Regions from separate parts of the Paenibacillus sp. FSL R7-0048 genome, predicted to be linked through region 4. Evidence: riboswitches for the same ligand, from Rfam matches in the RefSeq annotation. Region 4 holds a riboswitch; each other region holds the start of a gene.

Region 1 (3,436 bases), 3.4 Mb from region 4:
GAGAAAAGGCGAAGCTCAGTTCTTCTGGATTATACAATTTATATCTTTTTTTGTTGTATTGTTTAAGTAGAAATGGTCCTGATTCCGTTATGATTTTCCATTTAAGATTTAACCAGCCACGTTTTATTGGGGTAGCATGAAGGACTTTCAATCCAAAAAAATGATAGAAACTATTACTTAAATCCTCTAAAATGGCTTCCTCTGAACGAATCGCTTCCATTTCATCAACTCCTATCTATTCAAAGTATAAAAGAAGAAGCCGCCAATGACGACTTCTTTTAGATATTTCTTTTTAGCAGAAAAAGTTATCTATAAATGAGGCTCCCGCCTTGGAGAAACTCTTGCGCCTTCTCTTGCATTCCTGATTCAATTCTCGTCGTATTCCGGATATTATGAGAGATCTTCATACTGCAAAATTTCGGCCCGCACATGGAACAGAAATGAGCTGTTTTAGCGCCTTCCGCAGGCAATGTCTCATCATGATATTCGAGCGCTCGCTCAGGATCTAACGATAAATGAAATTGATCACGCCAACGAAATTCAAAACGGGCTTTCGAAAGAGCATTATCCCGGTCTTGTGCTCCTTTATGCCCTTTCGCCAAATCTGCGGCATGAGCCGCTATTTTATAAGTAATGACCCCTATACGTACATCTTCCTTATTAGGCAGGCCAAGATGTTCCTTCGGAGTTACGTAACATAACATAGCTGTACCGAACCAACCAATCATCGCTGCACCTATAGCAGAGGTAATATGATCATAACCAGGCGCAATATCTGTAGTCAGTGGACCTAATGTATAAAAAGGGGCTTCGTTACAAGTTTCAAGTTGCTTATCCATATTCTCTTTAATCAAGTGCATCGGCACATGTCCTGGACCCTCTACCATCACCTGTACATCATGACTCCAAGCTATAGCTGTTAATTCACCTAACGTCTCTAACTCGGCAAATTGTGCTTCATCATTCGCATCAGCAATCGAACCCGGACGTAATCCATCGCCTAGGGAAAAAGAAACATCGTACAGCTTCATGATTTCACATATCTCTTCAAAATGTGTATATAAAAAGTTCTCTTGATGATGCGCAAGACACCATGCCGCCATGATGGAGCCACCTCTTGAAACAATGCCTGTCATACGTTGTGCAGTCAACGGGATATAACGAAGCAGAACCCCCGCATGAATGGTAAAATAATCAACCCCTTGCTCCGCTTGCTCAATGAGCGTATCACGGTATACTTCCCACGTTAAATCTTCCGCTTTCCCATTCACTTTTTCCAACGCTTGATAGATAGGCACCGTTCCAATAGGAACAGGAGAATTACGGATGATCCACTCGCGTGTCGTATGAATGTTTTTACCTGTTGAGAGATCCATTATATTATCTGCACCCCAGCGGGTGGCCCATCTCATCTTCTCTACCTCTTCCTCTATGGATGAGGATACTGCGGAATTTCCTATATTGGCATTGATCTTCACTAAAAAATTGCGTCCAATAATCATTGGTTCACTCTCTGGATGATTGATATTCGCTGGAATGATGGCGCGGCCGCGGGCTACTTCATCTCTTACAAATTCCGGTGCCACATTCTCACGAATCGCAACGTATTCCATTTCCGAAGTAATAATCCCTTTGCGTGCATAATGCATTTGAGAGACATTACGCCCCTTTTTCGCTCGCAAAGGTTTTCTATGGAGCGCTGGAAACACTTCCGCCACAGCTTTTCCCGTTGCATTCCCGTTATCTTCAGGCTTCACGGTTCTTCCTTCGTACGCTTCCGCATCCCCTCGTTCCTCAATCCAGCTTAGACGATTGGGCTCTAACCCCTGACGAATATCAGTATGAATATTAGCATCCGTGTAAGCCCCGCTTGTGTCATAGACATGAATTGGGGCATTCTCCTCTTCGCCGTCTATGCCCGCAGTTGGACTAAGTGAGATCTCCCGCATAGGCACCTGAATATCAGGCCGTGAACCCTTTACATACACTTTTTGACTTGCTGGAAAAGCTGATAGATTGATTGGATCGTTGTTCAATTCGCTTGTCATCTCAATTCCTCCTATAAGGTGATTTGATCAAGCGGAGACGGTCTACTCCCCACACATAGAAAAGGCCACATCTGTATAAGATGCGGCCTTAGAGTAGACAAATAGAAATAGAGCTCCATTTCCTCCGCTGGCATTATCCAGATCAGGTTTGACGGTCGATAGTTATAACTATCCTCTCAGCCTGGTTCCACCAAGCTCCCGTGACTATATAATTGCTACTTCAAAGTATAACCGAAAAGAGAGAATTATCCAAATCTACTCAAATGTGAGATCAATGTATACGTTAGTTTAACACCAATACCCCAAATCCTTCCAGAAGAACCTCGCCCGACAATGTTGTGCCGCTCAGTAAATCTGTTTTGGTCTCATGAAGATGGATCGTGACAGGAGTCTCACTATAATTAAGCAAAAAAGCATAACTGGAAGAAGCTCCGGTACGGACTTGCAGTTCTACCTCTTCTGGGAGCTCCAGCCAATCTGCTGGCGATTGTAGATCAATTAAATTTATGATCTCAGCCGCTGCCTGTTCATTAAATACGGCTCCGTAATACCAAACCTCACCCTTGCCGCGACGATTTCTAGTTACCGCCGGTTTTCCCGCATAATAATCAGAGGCGTAAACCGCCATCACTTCAACCGAAGCTTCCTCTATTTTGAGAATATCATTAAAGTCATCTGCTCCTGTAACGACTTCAGTCACGCCCGACCAGCTAATTGTTGTTGGCTGACGACTGCCCTTAACCATTGTGAATTCTTCAACTGTGATCCCGCATAGATCCTTAGCAGCACCTGGGAAAGGACGCATATAACATTGACCGCGCTCATCCTTATAGCCGGTTCTACAGCCGAAGATCAGTTTGCCGCCTTGCTGAACATATTCATCCAGCAGTGCTGCTGTCTCATCTGTCATAATCGCTGGGTGAGGATAGATAAGCACGTCGTACCTTGCAAGCTCCTCCAGCGTTGTTTTTTTGCGTAAATAGAGTACTTCATTCGGGATATGCTTCCGCTGAAGCGCCTTGTACCACTCCTTATTGCTCTTCCACATAAACGGGCCATGCCAAACATCGTATTCTCCATCCCACTCATTGTCATAATCACGAACAATAGCAATGTTAGCCTGATTACGAGTACCGACAAACGCATGACCTGCTGCTGCCAGCTCCTGACCGATCTGCCCCGCTTCCCGCACTCTCCGGTTAGGCTGATTATGATAGTCATTGATTCCATGCCAATAAATTTCATTGCCCATCGTAGCTGTCCGCCAGCGGAAATATAACACCATATCTGCTCCATGAGCGATCGACTGATAAGTCCATAACCGCATCTGCCCGGGCTTTGGAGAAGGCATATCCATCCGGTTCACCCAGCCACCCGGGCCCGACTGC
Region 2 (3,436 bases), 730 kb from region 4:
AAATCCGCAAGATACATCGGTGTGAACAGCTGCATCGAATAACCAAAATGTGCACGGGTCAGTCGCTGTGCAGCCAACGCCATCTCCTCTAGCAGCGGCGTTGCTGCCGGAGAAAGCAATGCCAGCAAATCATTTTCGTTCAGCTTGTCTTTTCCAAGCGCCCGCTTAACGTCATCCTCCCGGAACTCCTTCCACAGCTGCTCATAAGGATACTGCTCCAAGCGGGCCAGTGTGTCAAAAAAGCTCATGCTAATCTTCCCTCCTTTCGTGACCTATCAAATTCAGTTCAAAAATCCAGTCAACGGTGACGAAGCAAAAGCAACTTCTTCTACAGGACCCAGTCCTGCCAAATAAGCTTTGCGGCCAGCGGATATCGCCTCGCGGAACGCTTCCGCCATGACGAGCGGATTACGTGCCGTTGCGATAGCCGTATTAAGCAGAACAGCAGCGGCCCCCATCTCCATTGCTTCCGCCGCTTCCGAGGGCTTGCCAATCCCGGCGTCTACAATAATCGGCAAATTCACTTCTTCAATAAGAATACGCACAAGCTCCTTAGTGCGCAGGCCGCGATTCGTCCCGATCGGCGCACCAAGCGGCATCACAGCAGCAGCACCGGCATCTCTCAGACGTAAAGCAGCCGAAAGGTCCGGACTCATATATGGCAATACTACAAAACCCTCCGCTGCTAAAATCTCTGTAGCTCGTATGGTCTCCAGATTATCTGGAAGCAGGTATTTCTGATCATTGATCACTTCGATCTTGACCCAGTTCCCCAGTCCCGCAGCTCTTGCAAATCTTGCAATACGGACTGCCTCTTCCGCTGTACGCGCTCCTGAGGTATTAGGCAGAAGAGTCATGTGGCCGGGAATGTGGTTCATGATATTTTCTGCTCCACCTTGCGGGTCCACTCGGCGAAGCGCTACAGTAATCACCTGAGAACCAGAGCTAGCAATCACTTCGGGGATCAGCGTATTCCGGCTATATTTTCCGGTTCCGATAAATAATCTACTGGTTAATTCGATGCCGCCAATATGTAACGGGTCATGCATGAAATTACCTCCCTTTGGTTCTTATAAATTTCTCAAAATTCTATACCGCTCCATCTCAACCCCCACCAACAAAGTGCACCAGTTCCAAACGATCATCCTCGCTCAGAGCAGTACTTTCATAATTCTCCTTACTGACAATTTCTCCATTCAGCTCAATGATCATCAGACGACCCGACCACTCAGGAAGACTGATCAAATCAGCTATAGTTTGAATACCACCAGAACACTCTGCGGATTTCCCGTTAATCAACAGCTTCATTCTGAATCACCCCCTTCGCCCATGCTGTTACCTCCAGGCCATGAATGAACCGCCATATGAATAGCTTTGGCGGCCTCATAAGGATCATCCGCTCCGCAAATACCGGACATCACAGCAACTCCTGCCGCACCTTGTCTAATGATCTGTGCCGCATTAGCGGGGCTAATTCCGCCAATAGCAATTACAGGAATAGAGCTGGTCTTCACCGTTTCTGCAAGCAGCTCTAACCCACGTGCGGGCAGCCCTAACTTGCTATCCGAGGGAAATACATGACCAAACAAGCAATAATCAGCTCCCTGCTCTGAGGCATTCGCCGCTTCTTCCGGAGAATGAACCGATCTCCCCAGCCGAAGCTGAGGTGCAATTCGCCGGGCTGTACCCGGACTCAGACTGTGCCAGGCCAACTGAACCCCCGCGGCACCAGCTGCCAAGGCTACATCTATTCGGTCGTTGATTATCAGTTTGGTAGCGGGCATACCGGCAGCCAACAGCTCCTGTGCCGCAGCGAGTAGTTCGCGTGCAGGACATTGCTTATCTCTCAGGTGAATATAATCGACCCATATCTGCACCGTGACAGCTAGTTCAACAAAATGTCTCAGCTGTAGCTTGCCGTCTGATATTAGATGGATCTCAGCTTGCAACATCACGATCTCCTCTCTCACTTCCCTGTAGGTCAGTAAAAAACAAAAAAACTGCCCCCCGTAAGGAAGGCAGTCAGAATCTGTATATAGACGGCACTACAAATAGCCCGACAACAGAAATTCGTTCTCCACTTCCCTACGCTGGTCTTAACCAGATCAGGTTCAAAGGGTCCGGAAATCCATTCCGTCTCAGCCAATCGGCACCCCTAGTGACATAAATATACAATTTTAAAATGCTAACGTGGTTTATAGTAACATATTTTTTTATTGAAATACACCCATTTATTCACATTAGCTGTTCTGATCTAACCGTTTACTACCTCGCCACCATTTACATGAATAACCTGTCCAGTCACATAACTGGAATCGTCAGAGGCCAGATATACATAGGCTGGTGCCAGCTCTTCTGGTTGTCCAGGCCGTTTCATAGGCTGTGTACCTCCAAACTCGCTAACCTGTTTTGCATCAAAGGTAGAGGGAATCAGCGGTGTCCAGATTGGACCTGGAGCAACACCGTTTACCCGTATGCCCTTCTCTGCCAGATTCGTGGACAAGGATCGTGTGAAGCTAAGAATAGCTCCTTTAGTTGATGAATAGTCCAGCAGCTGCGGGCTTCCGCGATAAGCGGTAATTGAAGTTGTATTTATAATGGTAGATCCTGCTTTTAAATGAGGCATAGCTGCTTTTGTTAAATAGAACATCGCAAATATATTCGTACGGAAAGTACGCTCAAGCTGCTCGGAAGTAATATCCTCGATCTTAGCTTGCGGATGTTGCTCTGCCGCGTTATTGATGAGAATATCAAGCTTTCCTAAGCCCTCCACCGTCTGTTTAATAAGATCCTTACAGAATTTCTCGTCACCGATATCACCTGGAATTAGGATACATTTGCGGCCTTCCTGCTCGACCTGACGTTTAGTTTCCTCTGCATCTGAGTGTTCATTAAGATATGAAATGACCACATCAGCGCCTTCTTTAGCAAAAAGCACAGCAACTGCACGCCCAATTCCGCTGTCTCCACCGGTAATTAACGCCGCCTTGTCTTGCAGTTTACCTGCTGCTTTATAATTTGCCGGCTCGTATTTGGGCAGCGGCGTCATTTCACTCTCAATCCCTGGCTGATGATGCTGCTCCTGTGGGGGTAAGGTTTTTGTAGCTTGTTTATTGTTGCCTGACATCTTCCCTATCTCCTCTCGTTAAGCAAATTGATAGTTAACTGATCGTCTTAGGATGGCACAACTATGCACGTTTATACGCTGGGTTTGTCATTTTCTTAAATCGCTTTACGAATCTTACTTACCACAATGAAAGTAGAAATAAACAACCGCGAGAGATACACTGCTGTAAGTGGAGAGGAATTCACTGCATACAAATAGACACAGCATCGCTGCTGTGCCTTGAATTGTTCACCCTGACTATTTTAGAGAAGAAACATGATTTTCTGCATTCACTTCATGTTCCAGCACCCACATAAAGTACAGAGCTTT
Region 3 (3,436 bases), 2.5 Mb from region 4:
TAAATCTGCGCTATCGTGCCTCACAGCTTGATGGAATTGATCTGAACGGAAAGCCCTATGCCAGTGCCAGCGATCCAGCATATATTGCGAACTATTGTCATGAACACTCCTATAATCGCTGGGGTCCAGACACGTATTATATGATGAATGAGCAGACCTTTTGCTGCATGACCCGCGCTGAACAGGAGATTGCTGTTAGTCTAGCCAACCAGATGTACGGGCAATATTATTACGGATTTTTACTCAATATTTTCCACAAAATCGTTCTGCTAAAGCTAGCCAATATGCACTCCCGACTTCGGATTAATCATGATTATGAGGAAATAGACAATCTAATCTACTCCATTAATAAGTTCTCGGCAAAGTTCTACTTCTTGGAGTTGATTTCCCAGTCGCAGGGCCGGGAGATATTTCTTCAGCTGCGTAAAGTATACGGAAACGACGCTTTGTTCGAGGAAGTGAAAGAAACTTTAAATGACCTGTTTCAGTATCAGGATAAGTTTCAATCCAAGCGACGGGATAATCTGCTGATGATTCTTACTGTATTTACGGTAGTAAGCGGGATTTACGGCATGAATCAGGTCATTGACGATCTGGATGGAAAGATTCAATGGAGTAAAATGATTGGTTATTCTCCCTTTGAATTTCTTGCCCTCTTCGTGATCATGAGCGGGATTCTGATCAGCGTTGTCCTCACGCTAGGGGCGCTGGTTAGTGAGCTTAAACGGCGTCACCGCAAAAAATATAAAGATCTAGACTAGCAAAAAAGAAACTACTGGATTGGAAAAATTCAGGAGTGCACTACTAGACATTCCGAGTACAGCCGTCTATAATACACCGTATGCGAGAAATATAAGATATAAAGTATGGGTACAAAACTTATACTTACTTATATTGCACATAGAAATACCCGTTAACTTCATAGAACCAGGGGTGCTGGAATTGGCCGGCTGAGATTGTATCCCACAAGATACTGACCCTTATACCTGATCTGGATAATGCCAGCGTAGGAATCGCCAATTGGTTCTGGTCCCTGTGACCTTAACTAACCTTGCGCCAAGCCAGCGTCCCGATCACTCGGGGCGCTTTTTTTGTAAGATCACTAAAAGATGTAGAAAAACGTACATACTACACTTTACGGTTCATGTTGTGAAGACGGGATTCTTGTAACCTTAAAGGAGAGAAGAAGACATGCACCTTAAAAAAGCACTTACGTTGTGCCTCACCTGTGTACTCATTCTTGCCATTGCCGGATGCGGCAGCAACAATGGGAATACAGCCGGAAACAAAGCAAATGCTACTGATCCAACTGCTTCGGCTGGGACGGATGCTCCAAAAGAGCTCACCAAAGTTAAAGTCGCACTCGACTGGACACCGAACACGAATCATACCGGTCTATACGTAGCTAAGGATCTTGGTTACTACGCTGAAGAAGGTCTGGACGTCGAAATCGTTCAGCCAGGCGCAGCGGGTTCTGATACTATGGTTACCTCTGGCGAAGCCGCTTTTGGCATCAGCGCCCAAGAAGGATTAACGCTAGCCCGTCTACAAGGCGTGCCCCTTGTCTCGATAGCAGCTATTATTCAGCATAATACGTCGGGATTCGCTGCTCCAGTAGATCGCAATATTAAATCACCAAAGGATTTCGAAGGTAAAACCTACGGAGGCTGGGGCTCACCGGCCGAAGAAGCAGCCATGAAAGCTATCATGGATCCTGAAGGTGGCGATGTGAAAAAGGTGAAGCTGATCAGTATCGGTGAAGCTGATTATTTTACCGCCATCAAACGTGACATTGATTTCGCCTGGATTTTCTACGCTTGGACTGGTGTTGAGGCTGAGTTACGTGGCGAGCCATTGGATATGCTGTACTTAAAGGATTATGCGCCGCAGCTCGATTATTACACGCCTGTGCTGACGACGAGTGAGAAGCAAATTGCAGATCATCCTGATCTGGTGAAGGCCTTCATGAAAGCCACATCAAAAGGTTATCAATATGCCATAGATCATCCGGAAGAGGCTGCCGGTATGTTATCGAAGGCCGTTCCTGACCTGGACGCCGACCTTGTCCTAGCTAGCCAAAAATGGCTTAGCCCAAAATACAAGGACGATGCTGCCCGCTGGGGCGAGCAAAAAACCGAGGTCTGGCAAAATTACGGCGACTGGATGTATGATCTGAAGTTGCTGGATAAACCGCTGGATGCTGCTAGTGCATTCAGTAATGATTTTTTACCGGCGGAGTAAACAACAATTGTAATGAATTACTTCGTTATCAAAGTTGGCTTTTTGAACTTACCTTATAAAATGAGAGGATTGATTATTGTGGCTAACACCCTACTAAGCATTCAAGTAATTCCAAAAACTCCGAACAACGAGGATTCCATCCCATACGTAGATAAAGCGATTGAGGTCATTCAGAAATCCGGTGTTAAACATCAAGTGAATCCGCTGGAAACCACAATGGAAGGTGAGCTTAGCGAGCTGCTGGAGGTTGTGCGTCAGATGCAGGAGGCGTTGATCGAAGCAGGCAGTCCAAGCGTAATTTCGCAGATCAAAATCGCTCATAATCCTAACGGAATCAGCATGGATAAATTGACGGAGAAATATCGGCCGTGAGATCGACCTGGAAGCTAATATGGCCGCCCCTTGTGGCGGTCGTCTTCTTTTTAACCGTATGGCAGCTATCTGTATCTGTATTTCATATTGAATCCTGGATTCTGCCGAGTCCTGCTGATATTGCTCGTGAATCCACCAGTAACGCTTCTGGTCTTTGGGCTCATACGATGGCTACGCTGCGGCTCACTTTAATTGGTTTTCCCATTGGTACGGGGGTAGGCCTGATCGTTGCTTTGCTTTTGCATCTTTTGCCTTGGGCTAGACGGGCTTTTTATCCACTTATTATTCTGAGTCAAAATGTTCCCTCCATCGCGCTCGGACCCCTGCTCATTATCTGGTTCGGCTTTGGTCTTTTGCCCAAAATCGTGCTGATTACACTAGTATGTTTCTTCCCGGTAGCTGTCGCTGCGATGGGCGGTCTGGCCCAAAGTGATCAGGTCATGATGAATTATATGAAAATGGCTGGCGCAAGCAAGTGGCAAATTTTCACCAAGCTGGAGCTGCCCTCTTCTATCCCGGCACTATTTTCCGGCGTAAAAATATCTGCTACTTATGCGGTTATGGGCGCCGTGGTCGCTGAATGGATTGGCGCGGATAAAGGTGTTGGCTATTATATGCTTCTGCAGAAATCCGCATATCGTACGGATCGGATGTTTGTTGCTATTGTTATTATTGTACTTTTAAGTCTTGTACTCTTTGCTATTATTGCATTGCTGGAAAAATGGCTGGTTCGCTGGAAGCCGCGCCGTAACTCATAGAAAGGAAGATGCCTGTATGTCTCAAGCGACGCAAATGCAACACAGAACAACAGAAGTCATAAGCT
Region 4 (3,436 bases):
GAAATTTTCAAGTACGTTCCATCACTTTTCATCTCTTTAATCGCATCACTGACCGCATTCACCAGCTCATCATTGCCTTTCAGGAATACCGCAGCACTTTGTGAGCCTTCAGGAATCTCATCAACCACTTTAATTTTTGCATCTGGTTTTTGTTTTTTCAGATCCAGATAAGACAAGCCATCATTCACAGTTGCATCAATACGTCCCGAAGTCAGCAGATCCATCGCTTGATTGAAACCGTCCGTAGCTACGATTTCAGCACCGTTCTCACGAGCGATGTCGGATAAGTTACTGGTCAGGGATTGTCCTGCTTTTTTACCCTTTAGATCAGCAAAGGTCTTAATATCCTCATTGTTTTCGCTCACGATCAATACTGCCTTGGATACAATATAGGGTTCAGAGAAATCATATTTCACTTTGCGATCTTCGTTAATGGAAACTTCATTAAAAATGACATCAAACCGTTTCGCATCCATCCCAGCAAAAATACCATCCCACTGAGTTTCAAAAAATTCAGCTTCAACACCTAAACGTTTGGCTACTTCTTCGGCAATTTCCACGTCAAAACCCGTCAATTTCCCCGCAGTGTCATGATAAGTAAAAGGTGCATAAGTCCCTTCTGTACCTATCCGCAATTTGCCGCTGGCCTTCACAGCCTCCAAACTGTTTTGCGCTGAAGATGCTGCTCCACCATTCGTTCCAGCTGTTGGTTCAGCAGCCGTATTGGTATTCGAATTATTGCCGCAAGCCGCTACAAGAACCACGGTTAACGCCAATATAATAGTTAAACTCCATTTTTTCATTATTAAATCCCCTCTCTCTATCCGGTTTTTTTCCGGTAAATTGAATAGTACACTGCCATCACATGATCGTCAATACTTTTTTCCGATTATATACATCGGAATTGTAATATTAACTAGATTTCTACTTATATCTTACCCAATCTTGGATTAATCCTTCACTTCTTTCTCTCTTTACTTCTCAGAAAGATATGGTATATTTATAAACAAATTAATATGGACCTGTTATTTCACTAGGGGAGTCGGCCGACTGAGACGGAGCTTCAAGCTCCGGACCCTTGGAACCTGATCTGGATCATACCAGCGGAGGGAAGTGGAGCAGAATTTTCATCAAGCATGTTAAGTGTTATTATGCAGAATGAACTTTTTGACCCATTCATTTCCTCTGGAAATGGATGGGTCTTTATTTGTTTAGACGCTCCACAAAAATATTAGGAGGTTAGATCATCACGACCATTTTATCTATTCAAGGCCTAACCTACTCTTTTCCGGAAACTGAACAACCCCCTGTATTCGCAAATCTATCCATGGATATCAGGCAAGGGGAATTCGTCTCCGTAGTAGGTGCTAGCGGATGCGGGAAAAGCACATTTTTCAAAACGGTTGCCGGTTTACTCGAACCTACTCATGGAAAAATAAAACTCCCTACGCTCCCCTCAACCGCTAGTCGTTTAGGTCAGATCGCTTATATGCCTCAGCAGGATTTATTGCTGCCTTGGAGAACAGTGCTCGACAACTGCCTTTTGCCCTGGGAGATCAAGCCCAGATTTAGTAAACAGAAAACGATCACTCAGATTCGGGAAATGTTGGCCCGCTTCGGCTTAACAGATGTAGAGAAGGCTTATCCCCATGAACTTTCGGGAGGTATGAAACAGCGAGTAGCATTTCTGCGCACCTTAGTGGCTGGAGGCGGAAGTGGTCTTATGCTGCTGGATGAGCCCTTTGGCGCTCTCGATGCCATGACCAAACGTGAGATACACCGTTGGCTGTTGAAGTTATGGGGTGAACTGAATCAGACGATTATGCTCATCACTCATGATCTGGAAGAAGCCCTATTGCTCAGTGACCGGATTTATTTATTATCTGGCGGTGCGCACAGCGAATTACAGGAGATCATTGTCGATCTACCAAAACCAAGACATTATAAGATGAACTATGAACCCCGGTTTATAGCACTACGGGCAGAGTTGGAGCGAAGATTGCATGCAACCTATACCTTTTAAAAAACATCTAGACAACTATGGTCCCTTCCTTCTTCTGGTACTGCTCATTCTTGTAATCTGGGAGTCAGCTGTTCGCCTTCACTTGATTCCAGCCTTTATTCTCCCTGCACCTTCATCTATTGGCATCGCATTGATCGAGCACAGGCAATTATTATTTGGACAGCATTTATTGGCGACGTTACAGGAGATACTGGTGGGTTTTGTCCTTTCTGTGATTTTTGGTGTATTGCTGGGCATTGGAATGTTCCTGTTTCGCCCCGTAGAAAAGGCCATCTATCCCTTCCTTATCATTAGCCAGACGGTCCCATTAATTGCGCTATCCCCCATTTTTATTATGTGGTTCGGATATACGCTGTGGAGCAAAGTGGCTGTGGTGTTTTTGACGGCTTTTTTTCCAGTCGTAGTGAGTACATATGATGGACTTCGTACAAGTGGCCAGACTTACAAGGACTTATTATTAACATTTGGTGCAAACCGCTGGCAGCTGCTTGTCAAAACCCAAATTCCACTGGCATTGCCTGCTTTTTTCTCTGGCTTAAAGCTGTCCATTGTATACTGCGTCATCGGAGCTACTATCGGGGAATGGCTCGGCGGCAGTAAAGGACTCGGTTACTTCAGCCGCAGAATGGCCGGAAATATGCAGAGCGATGAAATGTTTGCGGCTGTATTTCTGCTGTCCGCGCTTGGTGTTGTACTTTTTCTGGCGATAGCTTTACTCGAACAATTATTTTTAAAGAAAAGAGGATCTAACCAATGAATCAATTAAAATCCCCACAACGAGGACTTATTTCTGTATTTCTAGTATGCACACTTTTGCTCTTAAGCAGCTGCGGGAAGGCAGACAAGCTAAATAGCAACTCCCAAACCGGTTCCTCCAACACCGAAAATAAGCAGTCACACAAACTGACGATTATGCTTGATTGGTATCCCAATGTCGTTCATTCCTTTCTATACGCTGCGCAACAGCAAGGTTTTTTCCAAGAGGAAGGTTTGGATGTCGAGATCAAAATGCCTGCGGACAGCAATGACGCCCTAAAGCTTGTAGCAGCAAATCAAATTGATCTAGCGCTCAGCTATCAGCCTCAGGTACTTATGGCACGCGGCGAGAAAATTCCTGTACGTTCGATTGCAGCTATCGTGCGGCATCCACTGAATCATCTGATGGTTCCTCAGGCAGGCAGTATTCATAGTCCCAAAGAGCTCGCAGGAAAACAAATCGGCTATTCCTCCATTCCGCTCTATGAAGCAATGATTCGGACAATGATCCAGAGTGATGGAGGCGATCCTTCATCCGCCAAGCTGATTGACGTAGGTTTTGACCTTATCCCTGCGATCTCTACAGGACAAGTGGACGCAATAATGGGCGGGTTCATCAACCATGAACAACTGATCCTTGAAAAAGAGGGACATCCA

Evidence for each region. A riboswitch is a leader RNA that binds a small molecule or an ion and turns the genes downstream of it on or off. The one in region 4 is predicted to bind thiamine pyrophosphate.
Region 1: it holds a riboswitch for thiamine pyrophosphate, as region 4 does, so the genes downstream of both, thiC (phosphomethylpyrimidine synthase ThiC) here and NSQ91_RS13225 (ABC transporter ATP-binding protein) in region 4, are expected to answer to the same signal.
Region 2: it holds a riboswitch for thiamine pyrophosphate, as region 4 does, so the genes downstream of both, NSQ91_RS09930 (thiamine phosphate synthase) here and NSQ91_RS13225 (ABC transporter ATP-binding protein) in region 4, are expected to answer to the same signal.
Region 3: it holds a riboswitch for thiamine pyrophosphate, as region 4 does, so the genes downstream of both, NSQ91_RS02195 (ABC transporter substrate-binding protein) here and NSQ91_RS13225 (ABC transporter ATP-binding protein) in region 4, are expected to answer to the same signal.

Annotation. Positions count from the first base shown of each region.
Region 1 covers NZ_JBBORF010000001.1:6,406,810-6,410,245, forward strand. The annotation lists gene NSQ91_RS28290 (phosphotransferase) at 1-220, opposite strand, end outside; gene thiC (phosphomethylpyrimidine synthase ThiC) at 306-2,048, opposite strand; TPP riboswitch at 2,151-2,260, opposite strand; gene NSQ91_RS28300 (beta-galactosidase) at 2,332-3,436, opposite strand, start outside.
Region 2 covers NZ_JBBORF010000001.1:2,284,616-2,288,051, reverse strand. The annotation lists gene thiH (2-iminoacetate synthase ThiH) at 1-248, opposite strand, end outside; gene NSQ91_RS09940 (thiazole synthase) at 282-1,049, opposite strand; gene thiS (sulfur carrier protein ThiS) at 1,105-1,308, opposite strand; gene NSQ91_RS09930 (thiamine phosphate synthase) at 1,305-1,952, opposite strand; TPP riboswitch at 2,066-2,167, opposite strand; gene NSQ91_RS09925 (SDR family oxidoreductase) at 2,255-3,127, opposite strand; gene NSQ91_RS09920 (GDSL-type esterase/lipase family protein) at 3,365-3,436, opposite strand, start outside.
Region 3 covers NZ_JBBORF010000001.1:498,356-501,791, reverse strand. The annotation lists gene NSQ91_RS02200 (hypothetical protein) at 1-761, shown strand, start outside; TPP riboswitch at 920-1,030, shown strand; gene NSQ91_RS02195 (ABC transporter substrate-binding protein) at 1,192-2,241, shown strand; gene NSQ91_RS02190 (thiamine-binding protein) at 2,320-2,613, shown strand; gene NSQ91_RS02185 (ABC transporter permease) at 2,610-3,371, shown strand; gene NSQ91_RS02180 (ABC transporter ATP-binding protein) at 3,406-3,436, shown strand, end outside.
Region 4 covers NZ_JBBORF010000001.1:3,017,324-3,020,759, reverse strand. The annotation lists gene NSQ91_RS13230 (amino acid ABC transporter substrate-binding protein) at 1-803, opposite strand, end outside; TPP riboswitch at 1,026-1,129, shown strand; gene NSQ91_RS13225 (ABC transporter ATP-binding protein) at 1,328-2,023, shown strand; gene NSQ91_RS13220 (ABC transporter permease) at 2,004-2,780, shown strand; gene NSQ91_RS13215 (ABC transporter substrate-binding protein) at 2,777-3,436, shown strand, end outside.